DNA from 4 places in the Shewanella sp. GJ50-10 genome. Region 4 is predicted to be linked to each of the others. Evidence: predicted binding sites of a transcription regulator. Region 4 holds the regulator's gene; each other region holds the start of a gene.
What was found. Region 4 encodes sigma-54, which starts transcription at its own class of promoters, with help from an activator protein. Its sites were predicted from a motif close to GTTGGCACGNNNNTNGNNT; they were not measured.

Region 1: the regulator sigma-54 is predicted to act here: its motif matches at 1,627-1,645, upstream of AC0L4E_RS13115 (flagellar hook-length control protein FliK).
Region 2: the regulator sigma-54 is predicted to act here: its motif matches at 2,641-2,659, upstream of AC0L4E_RS02135 (TorF family putative porin).
Region 3: the regulator sigma-54 is predicted to act here: its motif matches at 907-925, upstream of nirB (nitrite reductase large subunit NirB).

Annotation. Positions count from the first base shown of each region.
Region 1 covers NZ_JBVVSS010000001.1:3,108,807-3,113,568, forward strand. The annotation lists gene AC0L4E_RS13115 (flagellar hook-length control protein FliK) at 1-1,523, opposite strand, end outside; gene fliJ (flagellar export protein FliJ) at 1,732-2,178, opposite strand; gene fliI (flagellar protein export ATPase FliI) at 2,178-3,515, opposite strand; gene fliH (flagellar assembly protein FliH) at 3,484-4,602, opposite strand; gene fliG (flagellar motor switch protein FliG) at 4,679-4,762, opposite strand, start outside.
Region 2 covers NZ_JBVVSS010000001.1:533,151-537,912, reverse strand. The annotation lists gene AC0L4E_RS02155 (DUF4240 domain-containing protein) at 61-570, opposite strand; gene AC0L4E_RS02150 (hypothetical protein) at 729-1,082, shown strand; gene AC0L4E_RS02145 (response regulator transcription factor) at 1,172-1,969, shown strand; gene AC0L4E_RS02140 (HU family DNA-binding protein) at 2,181-2,453, shown strand; gene AC0L4E_RS02135 (TorF family putative porin) at 2,751-3,443, shown strand; gene AC0L4E_RS02130 (hypothetical protein) at 3,775-3,951, shown strand; gene AC0L4E_RS02125 (hypothetical protein) at 4,021-4,419, opposite strand; gene AC0L4E_RS02120 (alanine/glycine:cation symporter family protein) at 4,489-4,762, opposite strand, start outside.
Region 3 covers NZ_JBVVSS010000001.1:1,693,668-1,698,429, forward strand. The annotation lists gene AC0L4E_RS07020 (glycosyl transferase) at 1-146, shown strand, start outside; gene AC0L4E_RS07025 (ANTAR domain-containing response regulator) at 217-846, shown strand; gene nirB (nitrite reductase large subunit NirB) at 1,167-3,821, shown strand; gene nirD (nitrite reductase small subunit NirD) at 3,818-4,144, shown strand; gene AC0L4E_RS07040 (NarK family nitrate/nitrite MFS transporter) at 4,156-4,762, shown strand, end outside.
Region 4 covers NZ_JBVVSS010000001.1:340,843-345,604, forward strand. The annotation lists gene AC0L4E_RS01305 (HPr family phosphocarrier protein) at 1-141, opposite strand, end outside; gene rapZ (RNase adapter RapZ) at 156-1,001, opposite strand; gene ptsN (PTS IIA-like nitrogen regulatory protein PtsN) at 998-1,441, opposite strand; gene hpf (ribosome hibernation promoting factor) at 1,444-1,731, opposite strand; gene AC0L4E_RS01325 (RNA polymerase factor sigma-54) at 1,756-3,240, opposite strand; gene lptB (LPS export ABC transporter ATP-binding protein) at 3,422-4,153, opposite strand; partial or broken gene lptA (lipopolysaccharide transport periplasmic protein LptA) at 4,438-4,762, opposite strand, start outside.

The sequences.
Region 1 (4,762 bases), 2.8 Mb from region 4:
ACTATGTCGAGCTCTTGTGCTGATATTTCATCCAACATGTTATCACCAGTGCTGTTTTGTTCATCATATTCAGACTTTTGCTGATTATCGCCATCTTGAGAAACCTGACTATCTGCAAGTTGTAAGCCTTCTTCTGCCAACATTTCTCGTAATTTGGGAATGGCTTGTTCAATTAAGTCTTTTGTTTGCGACTGAGCAACTTGGAATTGCACTTGTGTTTGTTCACCATTTACTTGAACCTTCACTACCATATGCCCCAACTCTGCAGGATCAAGACGTATTTCAGCGTGTTGAACACCTTGCCCGACCATAGTGATCAATTGTTGCTTCATGACTGGGGCAAACTTTTGAATCATATCTTGCATTTGTACTGCGGACTCAACGCCTTGGCGTAATGAAAGTTGAAATTGAGGAACATCACTCTTGTGTTGCGGAGTCAAACTACTTTGGTTTTGTAATGTCTGGTGTTGAAGTGATTTTGAATCTATTGCATCACTTTCCTTTCCAAGCTCAGTTGCTAACCCATGATTAGTGGCATTACTTGCCGCATTCGCTAAAGCATTATTAAAAGCCACTTTCGATGTAGGTTTATCTAACGAAACACTTAACTCAGCCTTACTAAGATTAATTGAGTTAGTATCTTTTTCGGCATTCTTAGCATCCAATTTATTTGCATTAGAAATCGCTTTTTCTTCAGCAATAACCTTCTCAGCACTCGCTAATTGAGCACTTGTTAATGCTTGAGTAGTGTTTACGTTAGCAGCACTAGATTGACCTGCGTTTGATTGAATTGCAGATTGAGTGGCTGTATCCACTTTTTTAGCTTCAGCAGCATTATCACTTTCATTTATTGAGGTTGTAGCTGTTTGAGCATTAGGTTTTACATCTGGTATTAAAGGTAAAACCTGAGCACTTGCTGAATCTGTCTGCTGATTAAAGCTCATAATTAATTTGTTCAATTCGGAAGGACTCAACCCTGCAAGCTCTTGTTCACTCATAGACGAAAACTGACTCAAAGCATCTAATTGTTCAGTCGATAATCCATTTAAAAATGATGCGGTTACAAGCTCACTATCTTGACCAATAGCATCAACAGGTATATCACTATTCAACAAATCTTTATCTATTGAATGCTGCGTTACATCGACTAATGCTAATTCGCTACCTGTTTGAGAAAGTTCTTCTTGAGACTGCAACTGTAAGGAAAGTGCTGACTCCGACGGCAAACCTTTGCCACCAGCCTCAGTATCAGATGTTGATTCAAAGTTTTCAGCTAAACCTATTTGAGCAAAAATTAACTCAACGTCGCCTTCTTTTGATAGCGTTTCTTTATTATTTTCTGCTGAAACGTCAGCATTTTTTGTTAGCTTCGTTTTATCAATATCTACTTGTGCAGCTTGATTAAATGCTGATAAAAATGAATTGTTTTCAGTACCTTGCGACGTTCCTTGCGCAGAGCCTGCAACTTGTGCATTGGCTGCTTTACCGCTATTTCCAAGTAAAATACTGCTCATTTGTTGCATAACGCACTCCACTAACAATCATTCAAAATGAACTGATTGGCCTAAAAATCAAATTCAGAATAACAGTCACAAAGCTGACACTTTGATGACTAACTCTATAAATAAGCAAATAAAATGCCAGCTTCATTAATTTATATAGATTAACTAGCAAGTGATTAGCAATATAAGGATTGGTGCAATGATTAATTAGTTAATAGGTTTACAATGTCTATCGAGGTGTTTTGCGAATGAATTGCTGCATGGCAAATTCATCTGAGGCGTTTTGCTCACGTTTATTTTCAATCAACTGCGCTTTTAATGCATTTTTATCAAGCAGCATTTCTACTGCTTTACGTTTTTGTTGCTTTTCTTGCCAGTGAACTTGGCGGTAACCTGTTTGCTTTTCCGCTTCTTTTACCGCATTGACTTGTTGAATAAGAGCTTGATCGACTTGCTTAATAAACTCATGAAAAGAATGATATTCACTGGCACTTAGGGTTTTCCCTTGGCTCTCACCCATTTGTTTCATGTATTCAAGACGATAATTATTTAATGCGTCAAGTTGACCTTGGCACTTATGCTGCTCTAATTGAGCCGACTTTAATTGCAAAGCGGCTTGCTCTTCCGCTTCTTTATTTATTTTTAATACTGTCAGTAAAGGATCTGCACGGCGCATTATTTACATTGGGCAGCAATTTGCCCCACCATGGTTTGGCTATCATTAAACGAAATAACATCCTTAAAGCCTTGTCTTAAAAATGCATTCATAGCGGGCTGTAACCTAATGGCATTATCTATTCGTGGATCGCTACCTTGAGAATAGGCACCAATTGAGATCAAGTCGCGGTTTTGTTGATATGTAGAATACATTTGCTTCACTAATCGCATCGACTCAAGGTGTTCGGGCGCAATAACCATGGGTGCCACACGGCTAATAGATTGTTCAATATCAATTGCAGGGTAATGCCCAGAATCAGCGAGGGTTCGAGATAATACAATATGCCCATCTAAAATCGCTCTCGATGCATCTGCAATTGGATCTTGCTGATCATCACCTTCTGTCAAAACAGTATAAAATGCAGTAATTGAGCCTTGTCCCGGCCCACCATTTCCTGCACGCTCTACTAAGCGAGGTAGCTTAGCAAACACTGAAGGCGGATAACCTTTGGTGGCAGGCGGCTCACCAACAGCTAACGCAACTTCACGCTGCGCTTGGGCATAGCGAGTTAAGCTATCCATCAGTAAGAGGACGTTGTAGCCTAAATCTCGAAAATACTCAGCTATACGAGTCGATGTTTCACACGCTCGAAGTCTCATCAGTGGAGAGGTATCGGCTGGCGCTGCAACCACTACAGATCTTGCGCGACCTTCTTCTCCCAAAATTTCTTCAATAAATTCTTTCACCTCACGGCCACGTTCACCCACTAAACCGACAACAATAATGTCAGCAGTGGTGCCACGAGTCATCATGCCTAATAACACACTTTTACCCACGCCAGAGCCTGCAAACAAGCCCATACGCTGCCCTTTACCTACGGTCAGCATGGCATTAATCGCTCTAACACCTACATCTAAGGGTTCTGAAATAGCTCGTCTTGCTAAAGGGTTAATTGGCGGCGCATGACGAGAGGCTTGTTGATCTGTATTTAACGGGCCTAAACCATCAAGGGGTAAACCGCTACCATCGAGCACTCTCCCAAGTAAACTTAAGCCAACGTTTAAACCTGATTGCTCACCTAGTGGTTGCACTCTCGCCCCTGGTAACACACCTCTTAATTCATCAACTGGCATTAAATACAATAGCTCGTCATCAAAACCTACCACTTCTGCGACTAGTTCTCCTGCCATCGTTTCTATAGAACATAAACTGCCTACGGGAGCTCTACAGCCAGTCGCTTCAAGGGTTAATCCCACTACTCGCACCAATTGGCCACTTGCTACAGGCCTGAGAGGGCTCACTTTTTGACTTTGAACTTTAAGCTTATTCAGTAACTGATGTTGACGGTTTTGCATCGTCTAGTACCTCATCAGTTTCTAATGGTTTGGCTTGCTCATCTGTACCATTTTCAATTGCAGATGCGTGATGAGGTTCAACTGAAGAATCTGTAGCTTGGAAACTGTGATCTTCTATAGATGATTCTTCTATAGGTGGTTCATGACGAGTGGGTTCTTGCAAACTTGTATCATTCTCACTGATGACTGAATCTGTAGATTCAGTCATTTGACTGCTTTCCGTCGTTAAGCTTGAAGATTGCTTTTCGGGTAAATGATCCACGACTTCAGTAGTGTATTGAGGATGCTCAGCTTTTATCGATTGCACATTTGCGTGAATACCACCAGCTTGTTCTTGTAGATCATGGAGTACCTGACGCATTCTTTCTTCAACACGAAGATCCACACTTGAACGCAAACTGTTGATAATGCAATCACCCGGATTAAGTGATGGGTCAGCTTCAATATCCCAATGATTTTTCTGTAATTGCGCATCACTGTATAATTCGGTCACTAGAGTCGCATCATCAGGGTGTAATCTAAGTTTAACCTGCTGATCTTTTATAGGGAGGGAGTCGACACCTTGACGAAGCACTGATAAAATATGTTCTGGATGAGTTTTAAGTTCATGACCAACAACTGATTTAGCCAGGTTTATGGCCAAATTTAGTACTTCTGCTTCGATTTCAGCATCAAGTAGCATCAAGGGTTTCTCGAACTGCTCCACTAGTTTAGTTAACCGTTCAAGTACTTCATTCGCTTTAACTTGGCCAACTTCGTAACCTTGTTGCTCACCTTGAGCAAAGCCCTCAGTATGACCGAGCTCCAACCCTTCAAGTTTACCTTGTTCAAGACCTTGGCTATGACCTTCAACTTTACCTTGCTCGAAGCCCTCTTGTTCGGCTTCGACTCGGATTTGCTCAATCTCAGCCATGGTTGGCGGTAACAGTGGTTTTTCATCAGTTTGAGCAGGCGGGTTTTGGCTGCCAAGATGACCAAATAAATTCGACGGTGAATCCGTTTGTTCTTCGGTCACATCAGGCAATTGCCAGTGACTGAAATCTAAGTCATCATTTTCGATTGATTTTTTGGTTTTAGATTCCGTCATGAACTGGCCTAATTTTTACAGCAATTAATTTATATTATTGTGCAGATCTTCGATGAGAGTGCTTTGTAGTGAAAAGTTATAAGAACTCTTCTCCACCACCACCGCCAAGCATAATTTCCCCACTATCACTTAAGCGACGAGCAATTGCGAGAATTTCTTT
Region 2 (4,762 bases), 190 kb from region 4:
ATCAATAAGGCTGATTCATTAGTGATGCTTCATCAAAGATGATTCTTTAGCAATAGTTTACTAAAACGGAAAACGATCACTTAAATTAGGGTAGTTTTTTCTTAAATCTTTTTTCTTGGTACTGAACTTTTTACCTTGCGGACTATGTTGACCAGAAGGTACAAACGGTAATTCATCGCCTGTTCTATCTTCATAGATCTGACCTGCCACTAAATCATAATCTTCAATAAACGGATATGCAGAACCATCTTTAGTTGGCCATAAGGCTAACTCACCTAAAGCATCAGGCTCGTTAATGATTTTGTTGTACCACTGTTCACCTAATGACAGTATGAAACCTCTAAACTCTGCAAAGGCGTAATCTGAATCACAGCCAGTAATAATATATGCTGCCCCCCAGACTGCCCAGCTGTAGCTGCGGCGCATTTGTTGACCAAACATTTTATCAAATGCCGCCAATGACTCATCATCAAGCAAAGCCAGTTTTTCTTTTAAGGCATCGTGGCACTCTTGCTCGGATTGCTGTGGTGCACTTCGGGTAACTAGAGACCAAAATTCAGCGTCTGTCATTTCAATTTTCCTAAATTCTTTTCAAACAACTCACAAAACTGAGTCTACTCGCGCTATTCTACACCACATAAAATCTAAAACCTTACAGCCTATATCTAATCCTTATGAATAAACTCAGCACAACCAGCATTAAACCTCCGCGCAGGCTTATCATTTTGATGGTATTTTACGTATTGCTTTCTATTTTAGCATTACTGCGTTCTTACTCCATCCAAGGCATAGATCTATTTACTATTGGTGTTATCCCTGTCCTTTTTGGACTAATAAAACGTAGTCACTGGGCTGGAGTGGTATTTAAGATTTATCTTGGGATCCAAACCCTTGCCGCATTAGCGTTAACAACCACTGCAGTCATTGCCTATCAAATTACCCCTGAAGATGTAAAAGTCGAATTTAATGGCATCAATATTCCTATTCCAGCAATTGCATTATCGATCTTTATCATTCTTGGATTTCAGTATTGGGTCGCATTAAGTAAAAAAACCAAAGAATACTTACAGCAAGCTTGTTAACGAAAACCTGCATAAATGTGTATTCGGAACCAAGCTTGAGTTAAAATAGGCGTTATAAGACTCAATTATAATAATAAGAAGTAATAAAAATGAGCCATTTATCACCCAGTGAATTATCCATTTTGCTGCTAGAACCTTCTGATGTTCAACGTAAAATCATCACAGGCAGATTAAATCAAGAAGGCGTTAATAGCATTCAAACCGCTTCGAGTATTAGTGAAGCAAAAGAGATTATCGCCCGTCATACGCCAGATCTCATTGTCAGTGCATTACATTTTGAGGACGGTGAAGCCACCGAACTATTAAGCTTTATTAAACAAAGTAAAGCTTACCAAGATATTCAATTTATGCTGGTTTCTAGCGAATGCCGCCGTGAACAATTAGAGATATTTAGACAGTCTGGGGTAGTGGCGATCTTACCTAAACCTTTCGATGCTGATCATCTCGCTACTGCACTGAACTCAACCATTGACTTAATCAGTAATGATGAGTTGGATTTGAGCCATTTTGATGTTCAAGATATTCGCACTTTGGTGGTTGATGATAGCCGTATGGCCCGTAACGTCATTAAACGCACCATTGGTAATCTAGGGATAAGAATTATCAGTGAAGCCGAAGATGGCGCTCAAGCCATTGAGTTAATGCAACAACAAATGTTTGATTTGGTCATCACCGATTACAATATGCCTAGTGTTGATGGCTTAGCCTTGACGCAATATATTCGCAACGAAAGTCAGCAATCACATATTCCCATTTTAATGGTTTCTTCTGAGGCCAATGACACCCATTTAAGCAATGTGTCTAGTGCCGGCGTTAACGCCCTGTGTGATAAGCCTTTTGAACCCAAACTTGTCAAACAACTCTTGTATCAACTGTTAGAGGAATAACATTTAGCCTCAGCTATTTAAGTTGACTGACTTAATTGACTAGTCATATTCGCCTTTTAAGTAGCTCAATCAGGTAATTTATCCCTTAAATGTCGTCTAAATGCCATATAGCTACACATTTATCAGATAAAAGGCTTTCAAAGCCCCATGGCTTATGGCATGTTAATCTAGTTTTAAATAAACACATCTATGGAAAGCAGAGAATATCAACATGAACAAAAGTGAATTAATTGCAAAAATTGCAGAAAATGCTGAGTTAACTAAAGCTGAAGCTGGTCGCGCACTAAAGTCTTTTGAAGAAGCTGTTACTGAAGCCATGAAAAGTGGTGACAAGATTTCTATCGTAGGTTTTGGTTCTTTTGAAACCTCAGTTCGTGCAGCACGTACTGGCCGTAACCCACAAACCGGCAAAGAAATTCAAATCGCTGAAGCGACTGTACCAAAATTCAAAGCTGGTAAAACACTTAAAGATAGCGTTAATTAATTTAACAGCTTGAATTATAAAACCTCCTAACTTGGAGGTTTTTTTATGCCTCAAACTTAATGTTCCCTACTGAATTCTGCAGCAATAACGCACAACAAATGTGCACCTCCGCCTCATTTTAATGCAACATTTTTGCTACAAGTCGGTGCAAAATACGCCAATAGACTGATATTAATACCTTTTTAAACATGGCACACCATTAGCAATACCTCATACAGATAAAATCAACATTGAACCAAGCTGCCCGATGAACAAGCAATTGGTGCAATGAATAAGAAAAACTTGAGGGAATGAAAAATGAAAAAATCGTTATATAAAGCTATTGCGCTATCAACAGGTTTATTACTCAGTGGTTCAGCATTAGCTGAAGTCACGGGTAATATCGGTGCGACGTCTAACTACCTATGGCGTGGTGTGAGCCAAACAGATAATGGCGCTGCAGTTCAAGGTGGCATTGATTATGCTGCAGACTCAGGTTTTTATGTTGGCGGTTGGGCTTCAAATGTCGACTTTGGTGACGGCACCTCATACGAGCTTGATATTTACGCGGGTTACGGTGGCAATATCACAGAAGACTTAAGCTATGACATCAATTATCTTTATTACGCTTACCCAGACTCTCCTGGTAGCGTAGATTTTGGTGAAGTGACTGTTGGTCTAGCTTGGAAATGGTTAGATGTTTCATACTCTCATACAGTGAATGGCGGTGATGATATTGCTGCAGAACCATTAGATTCAAAAGACATGATGTATGCACAAGCTAACCTAACCTTCCCATTAACTGAAAAGTTATCACTGGGCGTGCATTACGGTTACTCAGATGGTGATGTCATCACAAGCTGGTTCGGTACAGATAGCTACTCAGAATACAATGTTTCACTCAGCGCAGATACTGATTACGGTACAGTGTCATTTACTGCATCAGATACTGACTTAGATGAAGACGATGCTAAAATTGTACTAGGTTACTCATATAGCTTTGGATTATAAGACTTAATTAACGCTTTCAACATTATGGAAGCTTGATTTAAGCATGTTAAGCACAAAAAACGCCACTCACTTGAGTGGCGTTTTTAATGGCAGAAATAAAAATTTTCAATTCTACAATTAAGCAATTATTTAAATAGCTGCTACATTCAAATTATGTCGCTAATTTGATGTTTTCGCTTACGTCTATTAGCCCAATTTTATCGTTTTACCAAACATTGACGTTGCTGGCACCAAGTAACCTGTGACACTCAGGGCAGATTTACCTTTCGCTTTTCACACTTGTTTGAACACTGACTCAGCACTGTCAGTGAACAATGACATAGAGGGTAGAATGATGGCCAATATTACTGAAAACATTCCCAATGACACTGAAATTGAAGCTATGGTCACGCCTAGAAACAAACGTTCAGCAGAAATTATTGAACGTAAAAGGCAGGTTAAACGACGTCTAGATGATTATTTAGAACAGGCAGAGCTAAGAAGAAATCTTGATGATGAGCTGTTTTGAATCAATAAACTCACTTATCGATCAAGCTTTTTATAAGTGAGTTAATTAAGCTATAGACACTTTTAATCATTACGATTTTAAAAAGTATGCAAGCCCACTGCACTCTAAATAAACAGAGCAAGCAGGATAAATCATTTCCCCGCAGTCAGTAATAATAAGCGCATTTCCGCCTCTTTCCTTGGTTTGTACTTTCAGTTCTTTCTGTAAAGTGTTCAAGCTAGGGGTACCAAATTCTATTTGTTCGCGGGTGCTGGCGCAAAATGTTGTCACCACTTCACCTAATGGTTCATTGTCGTGATTATAAAGCTCGCTCGGTTGATAAACCTCAACTGTAGAGGCTACAGCTTGATGGGTAATATATTGATCTGCATTGGTTCTAAACGACACCCCATTACAGCCAGCCAACAATAACGAACATACCAATAATCCACTCAGTGTCTGTATCGTTTTGCGAGTTACTTTTATCATGTAATATCCTTTTTAAAGTAAAGGCATACACTCCCCTGTGTATGCCATTGCATGAAACCTATAGCTTCATTAGTTCTCTAAAGCTTGCGCCTTCTGCTTAGCAAAATATTCACGAGTTAGAGCAAATACCACTGGGCTTAATAGCGCGAGCGCAATCAAGTTTGGAATCGCCATCATAGCGTTCAGCGTATCCGCTAATAACCAGATAAATTCAAGAGAGCTCACTGCGCCAATTGGCACCACGAGTGTCCACACTAATCTAAACGGTTTAACTACCTTGTCACCAAACAAATACTGCATACATTTTTCACTATAAAAACTCCAGCCTAGGATAGTGGTAAAT
Region 3 (4,762 bases), 1.4 Mb from region 4:
CCATTGAAAAAGCGATTAAAAGAGCCAATAAAGACTGGCTTCTTCGCAATAATAGCGCCTCTTTTAAAGATGACTTAAGCCAAACTGGTGAGACGTTTATGAACTCTTATCAAGCGGATGCCAATGTGTGCGAGCAGCGGCCATGAAGTTATTGATTACAGTAGTTTTAGCGAATTTAATATTCTGTTTCTTAACCATAACGTTCGGAGCTAACTCATGGTTAATTTAGTTTATCGTGACCCTTCGTTTAAAAATGAAGATTTGTTTGTAGATTGTATGTCTGAGCTGAGCTCTGTTGAGCCTTGTGTCGAGATGACCTCGCTAAGTCAGTTAGAGCGTCAAGCCATGAAAGGTAACGGTTTGTGCTTGGTGTTTTTTACTGAAGCGTTGCAACCTATGCAACAAGTTTTTATTGAGCGATTACTGGCAAGTACAGCATTGCCAATAATCGTTAATGCTTACGCTTGGGATGAGAGTCATCTTGAGAATTTATTAAAGTGCGGTCGAGTCACTTTTGTGCCAGAGAAAATGACCCCAAAGCGATTAAACTCATTAGTCGGATTAGCCAAAATTCGCTTTAACAGCGCGTCTAATATACTTGAAAAGGTCAAGCTGCTTGATGCCCAGTGTACAGGTTTAAAACTCATGTCTAAGGCTAAGTCACTGTTACAAAGACAAGGTGTTTCTGAATCACAAGCTCATGAATTAATTCAAAAACAAGCAATGGATAGAAGCATTAGTCTTGCAGACATGGCGCAGCAGATCATTACTGCAGCGCAACAACTTGAGGCAAAGAAGATGCATCAGTTTGGTGCAACTGCTCCTGTGGTGAACAAGGAAGCCTAAGTGTTTATATTTAATGTGACTTTTAAGTATTAATTATCAGTGGTTTATAATAATTATCGGGTTGGCATAGTCGATGCAATATTAAATGTATGTAGTGAGAAATTTATCCAAGATTAAAGGCTAGCGAATATTTTGATGAATATGAGGGTTTGATTTAAGGCAATGGCGTCTTAGTCACACTCATAATGATTTGTTAGTCAGTAAAAGTTTTTTCAGTTTATTTTTAAAAATTTGAATCATAGGCAATGGCGCCATCTCTGTTAACCCAGAGATTGGCGCCTTTTTGTTTTTTAGCATTCAAAATAATAAAGGAGCCTACGATGGCTAATTCAACAGGAACGTCGAATTCAACGAAAGTAACAAGTGCAAAGCCAAAGCTTGTTGTGATCGGAAATGGCATGGTCGGGCACCATTTTATTGAACAGTTATGCAGTCAAGGCTTACAAAATCAATTTGATGTTGAAGTCTTTGGTGAAGAGCCTCGTCCAGCATATGACCGTGTACAGTTATCCAAGTACTTTGAAACAGGCAGCGCTGATGAGCTGATGTTAACAAGTGCACAGGATTACCAAGATTGGGGTGTAAAACTTCATCTAGAGACGCGCATTACGGCAGTAGATACAGAAAATAAAACCATTACTACTGAAGATGGTATCACTAGCACATATGACCGTTTAGTCTTGGCAACGGGGTCGTATCCTTTTGTACCGCCAATTAACGGTAATGATCGAGAACGTTGTGTGGTTTACCGCACCATTGAAGATTTACAAGATATTGAAGCCGCAGCAAGCCAATCTAAAGTAGGCGTTGTCGTCGGTGGCGGGCTATTAGGCTTAGAAGCTGCAAATGCGCTTATGGCGTTAGGAGTTACAACCCATGTGGTTGAGTTTGCACCGCAGTTAATGCCAGTTCAGTTAAATGATAAAGCCGGTGATTTACTGAAAAGTAAAATTAATGACTTGGGTGTTTCGGTTCATACTTCAAAAGCGACTACCGCCATTATTGATGGCGAGTCGGCTATGCACCGCATGACATTTAACGATGATACCTTCCTTGAAACAGACATGATTGTGTTTTCAGCAGGTATTCGCCCGCAAGATGCATTGGCTCGTTCAAGTGGCCTAGCAATGGGTGAGCGCGGCGGGATTACCATTGATGATAACTGTTTAACTTCAGCGGCAGATGTTTATGCCATTGGTGAATGTGCTTTATGGCAAAACCGCATTTTTGGCTTAGTTGCACCAGGTTATCAAATGGCGCGTGTTGCTGTGTCTCACATTGCTGCAAGTGCTGATAGTTCAGCTTCATCTTCTACTTTTACAGGTGCAGACATGAGTACCAAGCTTAAATTGCTTGGTGTAGATGTTGCTGCAATAGGTGAAAGCCGTGGGTTTGAAAATGCGCAGTTTGTTGAGCTTTCAGATAACCAATCAGGAATTTATAAAAAGCTCTGGCTAGATGAAACTGGTAAGTTCCTAAAAGGTGCGGTGTTAGTCGGCGATAATAGTGACTACAACCGACTATTAGATTGTTATTTATCACAAGATGAAATTGAAGGTAATGCGGTTGAGTTGCTAATGACTGGTGATGAATCTGCTGTTGAGTTAAAAGACACCTCTATTATTTGTTCGTGTCATCAGGTAACCAAAGCCGATATTGTTAATTCAGTGAAAGAAGGTAACCATACCATCGCTGAAATTAAGTCGTGTACTCGCGCAGCATCAGGTTGTGGCGGTTGTTCAGCATTAGTTAAACAGGTGATGGATCAAGCCCTTATTGCTGAAGGGGTTGAATGTAACACAGGTATTTGTGAGCATTTTGAGCATGACAGACAGTCCCTTTATCATTTATGTCAGGTCGAGAATATTACTGACTTTGATAGTTTGATTACTAAACATGGTAAAAAATCACCCACTGGACAACACAGCACTTTTGGTTGCGATCTTTGTAAACCCGCTGCCGCGTCAATCTTTGCTTCGTTACAGAATAAATATGTATTGAACCAAGAAAGTAGTCACGTGCAACTTCAAGATACTAATGATGCCTACTTAGGTAACTTACAAAAAGACGGGACTTATTCGGTTGTACCGCGTATTGCGGGCGGCGAAATCACCCCAGATGGTTTAATCGCAATTGGTGCAGTGGCCAAAGAATTCGATTTGTACACCAAAATTACCGGTGGCCAACGTATTGATATGTTTGGCGCCAAATTATCCGAGTTACCGATTATTTGGCACAAGCTAATTGATGCAGGTTTTGAGACGGGTCATGCATACGGTAAATCACTACGTACTGTTAAATCTTGCGTCGGTAGCACATGGTGTCGTTATGGTGTTCAAGATTCAGTTGGCACCGCGATTGATTTAGAAAATCGTTATAAAGGTCTGCGTAGTCCTCATAAAATTAAATTTGCAGTATCTGGTTGTACCCGTGAATGTGCAGAGGCACAAAGTAAAGATATTGGTGTGATTGCAACGGATAAAGGGTGGAATCTGTATGTTGCGGGTAATGGTGGGATGCGTCCACGTCATGGTGATTTGTTTGCCACTGATTTAGATACTGAAACCTTAGTGAAATACATTGATAGAGTTTTAATGTTCTATATTAAAACTGCAGACAAGTTACAGCGTACCTCTGTTTGGATGGAATCGTTAGAGGGCGGCCTTGAGTATCTGCAATCTGTAGTGATTGAAGACAGTTTAGGCATTGCTGCCGAGTTAGATACGCAAATGAATAATGTAGTCGATACTTATCAGTGCGAATGGAAAACCAGTTTAGATAAACCGGAGTTTTTAGCGCGCTTTAATGAGTTTGTTAACCCTGATGCGATGCCAGAAGGTGAGACACATTTATACGAGCGCGTTCGTGAGCAACGTTTCCCATTAAGCCCTGAATCATCAGGTGCTGGAAATATAGCGATTAAAGACATCACCAGTGAACAAAACGAGCAAGCTGTAGCGGAGGAATTAGTATGAGTTGGGTAAACGTATGTAATGAATCAACTTTACCTCAAGGAACAGGTGTTGCTGCTTGGGTTGCTGGTAAAGCGGTTGCGATATTTGATCTAGGTAAACACGGATTATTTGCCATTGATAATGTTGACCCTGCGACTGGCGTTAGCTTATTAGCCAGAGGGTTAATTTGCGATATGGAAGGGGTGTTATGTGTTGCTTCACCGCTTTATAAGCAACATTACAGCCTTGAAACAGGTGTTTGTATCGAAGATGAAGCGTTAGTCGCTTCTCCCTATGAGATTAAAAAGGAAGCTGGCCAAGTTCTTGTATTGGCTAAGTCATAAGGACGTGAAGTATGAGTTCTGAAAAATTTAACTTATTGTCGTTTTCGGGAAAGATGAAAACGCTGCATTTAAGCTGGATTGCATTTTTTATTACTTTTGTGGTTTGGTTTAATGCTGCGCCGTTACTGAGCGTAATCGCGGATAGCTTAGGCCTAACGACATCGCAAATTAAGACTTTGTTAATCTTAAACGTTGCGTTAACTATTCCTGCACGAATTATTATCGGAATGGTGACGGATAAATATGGTCCTCGATTAACCTACTCAGTGTTAATGGGTGTGTGTTCGATACCGTGTTTTATGTTCGCGGTAGCAGACTCGTTTGAGCAACTTGCGCTAGCGCGTTTTTTAATTGGTTTTATTGGCGCAGGCTTTGTTATTGGTATTCGTATTGTCAGTGAATGGTTCCCTGCAAAAGAGCTAGGGACTGCTGAAGGCATTTACGGCGGTTGGGGTAACTTCGGTTCAGCTGCTGCTGCATTCACATTACCTGCCATTGCTATTTATTTTGGTGGTGAAGATGGCTGGCGTTATGCCATTGGTCTAACTGGATTAATGAGCTTAACGTTCGCATTTGTGTATTACTTTAATGTCACTGATACGCCAAAAGGTTCGACTT
Region 4 (4,762 bases):
TAATACACTCGCAGCGCTGGCTTGTTTTTCGCCTTGGATAAGCGTGATGTTCGCTTCAAACTCGGTGGCTAAAATAGCCAACTTGGTGGCCGCTCTAGCATGGAGCCCGAGTTTATTACTGATAGTAATTTCTTTTGAAATACTCGCAGGGGATGTCACAGTTTGAGTTCTCTGTGACGAGCACTGACTTGATGCTTACTATTACTGAAGCGTTTAGTTAGTTGATCGGCAATGTAGACCGAGCGATGCTGGCCGCCTGTACAACCTATAGCTATGGTTAAGTAGCTACGGTTATTACGTTCAAGGTGCGGCATCCAGGTTTCAAATAGGTTTTCAATTTGCCAAATGAATTTATTGACTAGAGGTTGTCTGCCTAAAAATTCTTGAACTGGCTGATCTAAGCCAGTTAACGGTCTTAGCTCTGTTTCCCAATGTGGATTGGGTAAGAAACGCACATCAAACATAAAGTCAGCTTCAGCTGGCATGCCATGCTTGAAGCCAAATGACTCAAAATGAATCACTAACTCTTTATCAACACTGCCCATTAATATCTGTCTGACCTGATCGCTAAGATCATAAATGGTCAATTGCGAGGTATCAATGTAGTGATCAACCATTTTAGCAATCGGTTCGAGTAATCGACCTTCAAGCTGAATGGCTTCTTGTAACGAGATTTGATTCTTAGAAAGAGGATGTAATCGACGGGTTTCACTGTAGCGTTTAAGCAGAACCTGATCATTTGAGTTTAAGAATAAACTAATGATGGTCGTATCATCAGATAATAAGGCTATTTGCTCTTTAAGCACTTTACCTTGCTCTTCAATATTTCGAACGTCGACGCTAATAGCGACAAGTTCGTTATTTCCTTTGAGCTGCTCAAGTAAGCTGCCAATAAGTGGTAAAGGAAGGTTATCAACACAGTAATAACCTAAATCTTCTAATACCCTTAGTGCAACTGATTTACCTGAGCCTGATCGTCCTGATACGATGACAAGTTTCATGCAGTAATAACCTGATAAAGTTCTGTAGCGTCATGACTCTTTCGAAGTCGCTTAAGGATTAATTTATCGCTCAGTTTTTCAGCCATCGTCGACAGCGTACTTAAATGCTGTTGGCATTGATCAGAAGGAACTAGCAGCGCAAATAATATATCCACGGGTTTTTTATCGATAGCATCAAACTCGATGCCTTCTTCACACTTGATCAAAATTGCTATCGGTTGTTCGATATCAGTTAATCGACCATGGGGAATCGCTATGCCATTTCCTATACCTGTACTACCCATTTTTTCACGAGCTATTAAACTTTCAAAAATAGCCTGTGAAGATAGGGTTGGGTACTGGGCAGCCATTAAATCGCTGATAAGTTCCAGTACTTTTTTCTTACTGCCCGGCGTGGCGCAGGAGGTGCACGCCGGCTGCAGAATGGTACGAAGTTCCATCGTTAGTGTTTAATTAACTTCTCTTTGTGTTTAATTACCTGACGATCTAATTTGTCTATCAGGGCGTCAATTGCGACATACATATCTGCGTTCTGAGATACGGCAAAAACTTCACCTCCTTTGAGGTGCAATTTTGCTTCAGCAATTTGTTGCAGCTTCTGAACATTGAGCACAACGTGTACATTATTGATCTGTTCGAAGTGTCGTTCAAGCTTTGAAAACTTAGTTTGTACATACTCACGTAAAGATTGCGTGATTTCTACATGGTGCCCAGTCAGGTTAATTTGCATAGATCATCCTCCAATAACAAAGGCTTATAAGCTCTTGCGTTGGTTTGAGGGAGGGATGAGCATTGCTTCACGATATTTGGCGATCGTACGCCGAGCAACATTAATCCCTTGTTCAGCCAGTAGCGTCGCCATTTTACTATCGCTAAGTGGCTTTTTCTGGTTTTCCGCTGCAACAAGTTTCTTAATAAAGGCACGAATTGCAGTAGAAGAACATTCTCCGCCATCATCGGTACTAACGTGGCTAGAGAAGAAATATTTTAGTTCAAAAAGTCCGCGAGGGGTGTGCATGTACTTTTGAGTGGTAACACGAGAAATGGTTGATTCATGCATCTCAACGGCTTCAGCAATGTCATTAAGTACCATTGGTTTCATGGCTTCTTCACCAAACTCAAAGAAGCCTTGCTGGAATTGCACAATGCAATTAGCCACTTTTAATAAGGTTTCATTGCGGCTTTCAATACTCTTAATAAACCATTTTGCTTCTTGTAAATGGCCGCGAATAAACTGGCTGTCTGACTGATTTGCAGAACCTTTCGCCATAGCTGCATATTGCTGATTCACACCAATTTTTGGCATGTTATCTGGATTTAATTCAACGACCCAACGACCACTCTTTTTAAACACTGTCACATCAGGAATGACATATTCATCTTTAATAGGAGTGATTTGTAAGCCTGGACGAGGGTTCAGCGTTTGAATAAATTGAATCGCTTCACGTAGATCATCTTCTTTAAGCTTGGTTTTACGCATTAATAATCTAAAGTCGCGACCAGCAATTAAATCAAGGTGTTCACCGATGAGCAATTTTACATTGTCGATGCAAGGGATCTCATCAGGGTATTGCCCGAGTTGGATCATTAAGCATTCACTTAAATCTCTTGCTGCAACGCCTACAGGATCAAAATGCTGAACTCGTTTGAGTACGGCTTCAACTTCGTCGAGTTCAATATCTTCAAGACCTAAAGCTTGTAAAATATCTTCGGTGGTTTGAGTTAAATAACCACGCTCATCTACTGCATCGATAATGGCAGTGGCGATGACCAAATCATTTTCTGAAAATGGGGTAAGGTTTTTTTGCCACTCAAGATGTTCATAAAGGCCTTCGGTGGTTTCACCTTGAAAGGGCATATCGTCATCACGAGCAACTGCCCCAGAACCTGAGCTAGGAGAGGCGGTATAAACTTCATCCCATGTGGTGTCCATTGGGAGATCTTCAGGCATTGACTCTTTGGTCAATGATTCTGTGGTATCAACTGTTGAGGTGTCTTTTTCAACGGTAACTTGGCTGTTGTCACTAAAATCAGTATCGGTTTGCTGGGCGTTCTCTTTTACAGGTTCTTTTGCTTTAGCAAACTCATCTTCGAGCTCAAGGAGTGGATTTGAGTCTAGTGCTTGTTGAATTTCTTGCTGGAGCTCCAATGAGGAAAGTTGCAATAAGCGAATGGCTTGTTGCAACTGAGGGGTCATTGTCAGGTGTTGACCCATTTTAAGTTGGAGTGAGGCTTTCATTTACCGCTTATCCCTAATTGAATTTCATCATCGCGACTAACAATTGTGTGGGTCTAGCACCTTTTTAAACTGCTTCTAGGCTTAAGCTGAACCTTGGCTTAAGTTGAGTCTAGAACATAGCGCTAAAAAGTGGGACTGATACTGGTCGCGAAATGCCATATTGTGCACTAAAGAATGCTAACTATAGCTTGAATTGCTCACCTAAGTATACTGACCTGACTTGCTGATTGTCTAAGATTTCAGCAGGCGTGCCTTCTGCAATTAAATCTCCGTGGCTGACAATATACGCGCGCTCACACACATCAAGTGTTTCACGAACATTATGGTCTGTAATTAACACACCTAAACCACGACTTTTTAATTGTTGAATAATTTTCTTGATATCTATCACAGAGATAGGATCAACACCTGCGAAAGGCTCATCCAATAAAATGAACTTAGGATTGGCTGCCAATGCGCGTGCGATTTCTACTCGGCGACGTTCACCACCCGATAATGCCATGCCTTGGCTATCTCGAATATGGGTGATATTGAACTCTTCTAATAAGTGCTCTAATTCTTCAATACGCTGCTCTGTGGTTAAACTCTTGCGAGTTTGTAGTACAGCCATAATATTATCGTGTACAGTCAGCTTTCGAAAAATACTGGCTTCTTGTGGCAAATAACCAATGCCTTTTCGAGCACGAAGGTGCATTGGGTCTGCGGTGAGATCGTCAGAATCAATTAATATCCGGCCTTTATCGCTTTTAACTAACCCAACCACCATATAAAAGGTGGTGGTTTTACCTGCACCATTTGGCCCTAATAGCCCAACAATTTGCCCGGTTTTAACTGTCAGGCTGACATTTTTAACCACTTGACGGCTTTTATAACTTTTTGCCAAGTTTTCAGCTGTTAACGTTATTTGTGTCATTATTGAGTTTGCTCTAGCGCTGGTGTTTCAGGTAATGAATCTGTACTTGGCTTGTCTTCAATTTGCAGGCCTTCAATTGAAGTGTCTGCATTTGCTTCAGGCACTTCGACTACAGGCGTAGAAGCTTCTGTATCAGTTACTTCAGTCGCTGTTATTTCAGCATTATTAGCTTCTGTTTTCACTTCATTGATTGATGCTGCTTGATCTTCAATGAGCTTTTCTGACTCTTCAGTTTTTGGTGATTCTAATTCAGGCTGCTCTGAATTGCCTTTTGAATCATTTAAATCTGGGTAGTTCTCTGGCTGGAAAATCGTAATAACGCGATCTTTACCGTCACCAGTACTTTCAGCAATTAATTGTTGCTTATCAATATTGTAGCTAATCAAGTTACCTGTCACTTGGCTGCCAGCTTGATCAAGTTTTGCGTTGCCTTTTAAAGTCAAAATACTGGTAGCGAGTTCATACTTGATTTCATTTGCGCTTGCAGTACCAATCCGGCCGTCGTCTAATTCTTGGGAAAAGGTTGCCGGATTACCTGTGGCAATCATGGTTTTTTTGCCACCGGATTCAGCACTGAATGCACGAAGTTCATCGGCATTAATGTTAATC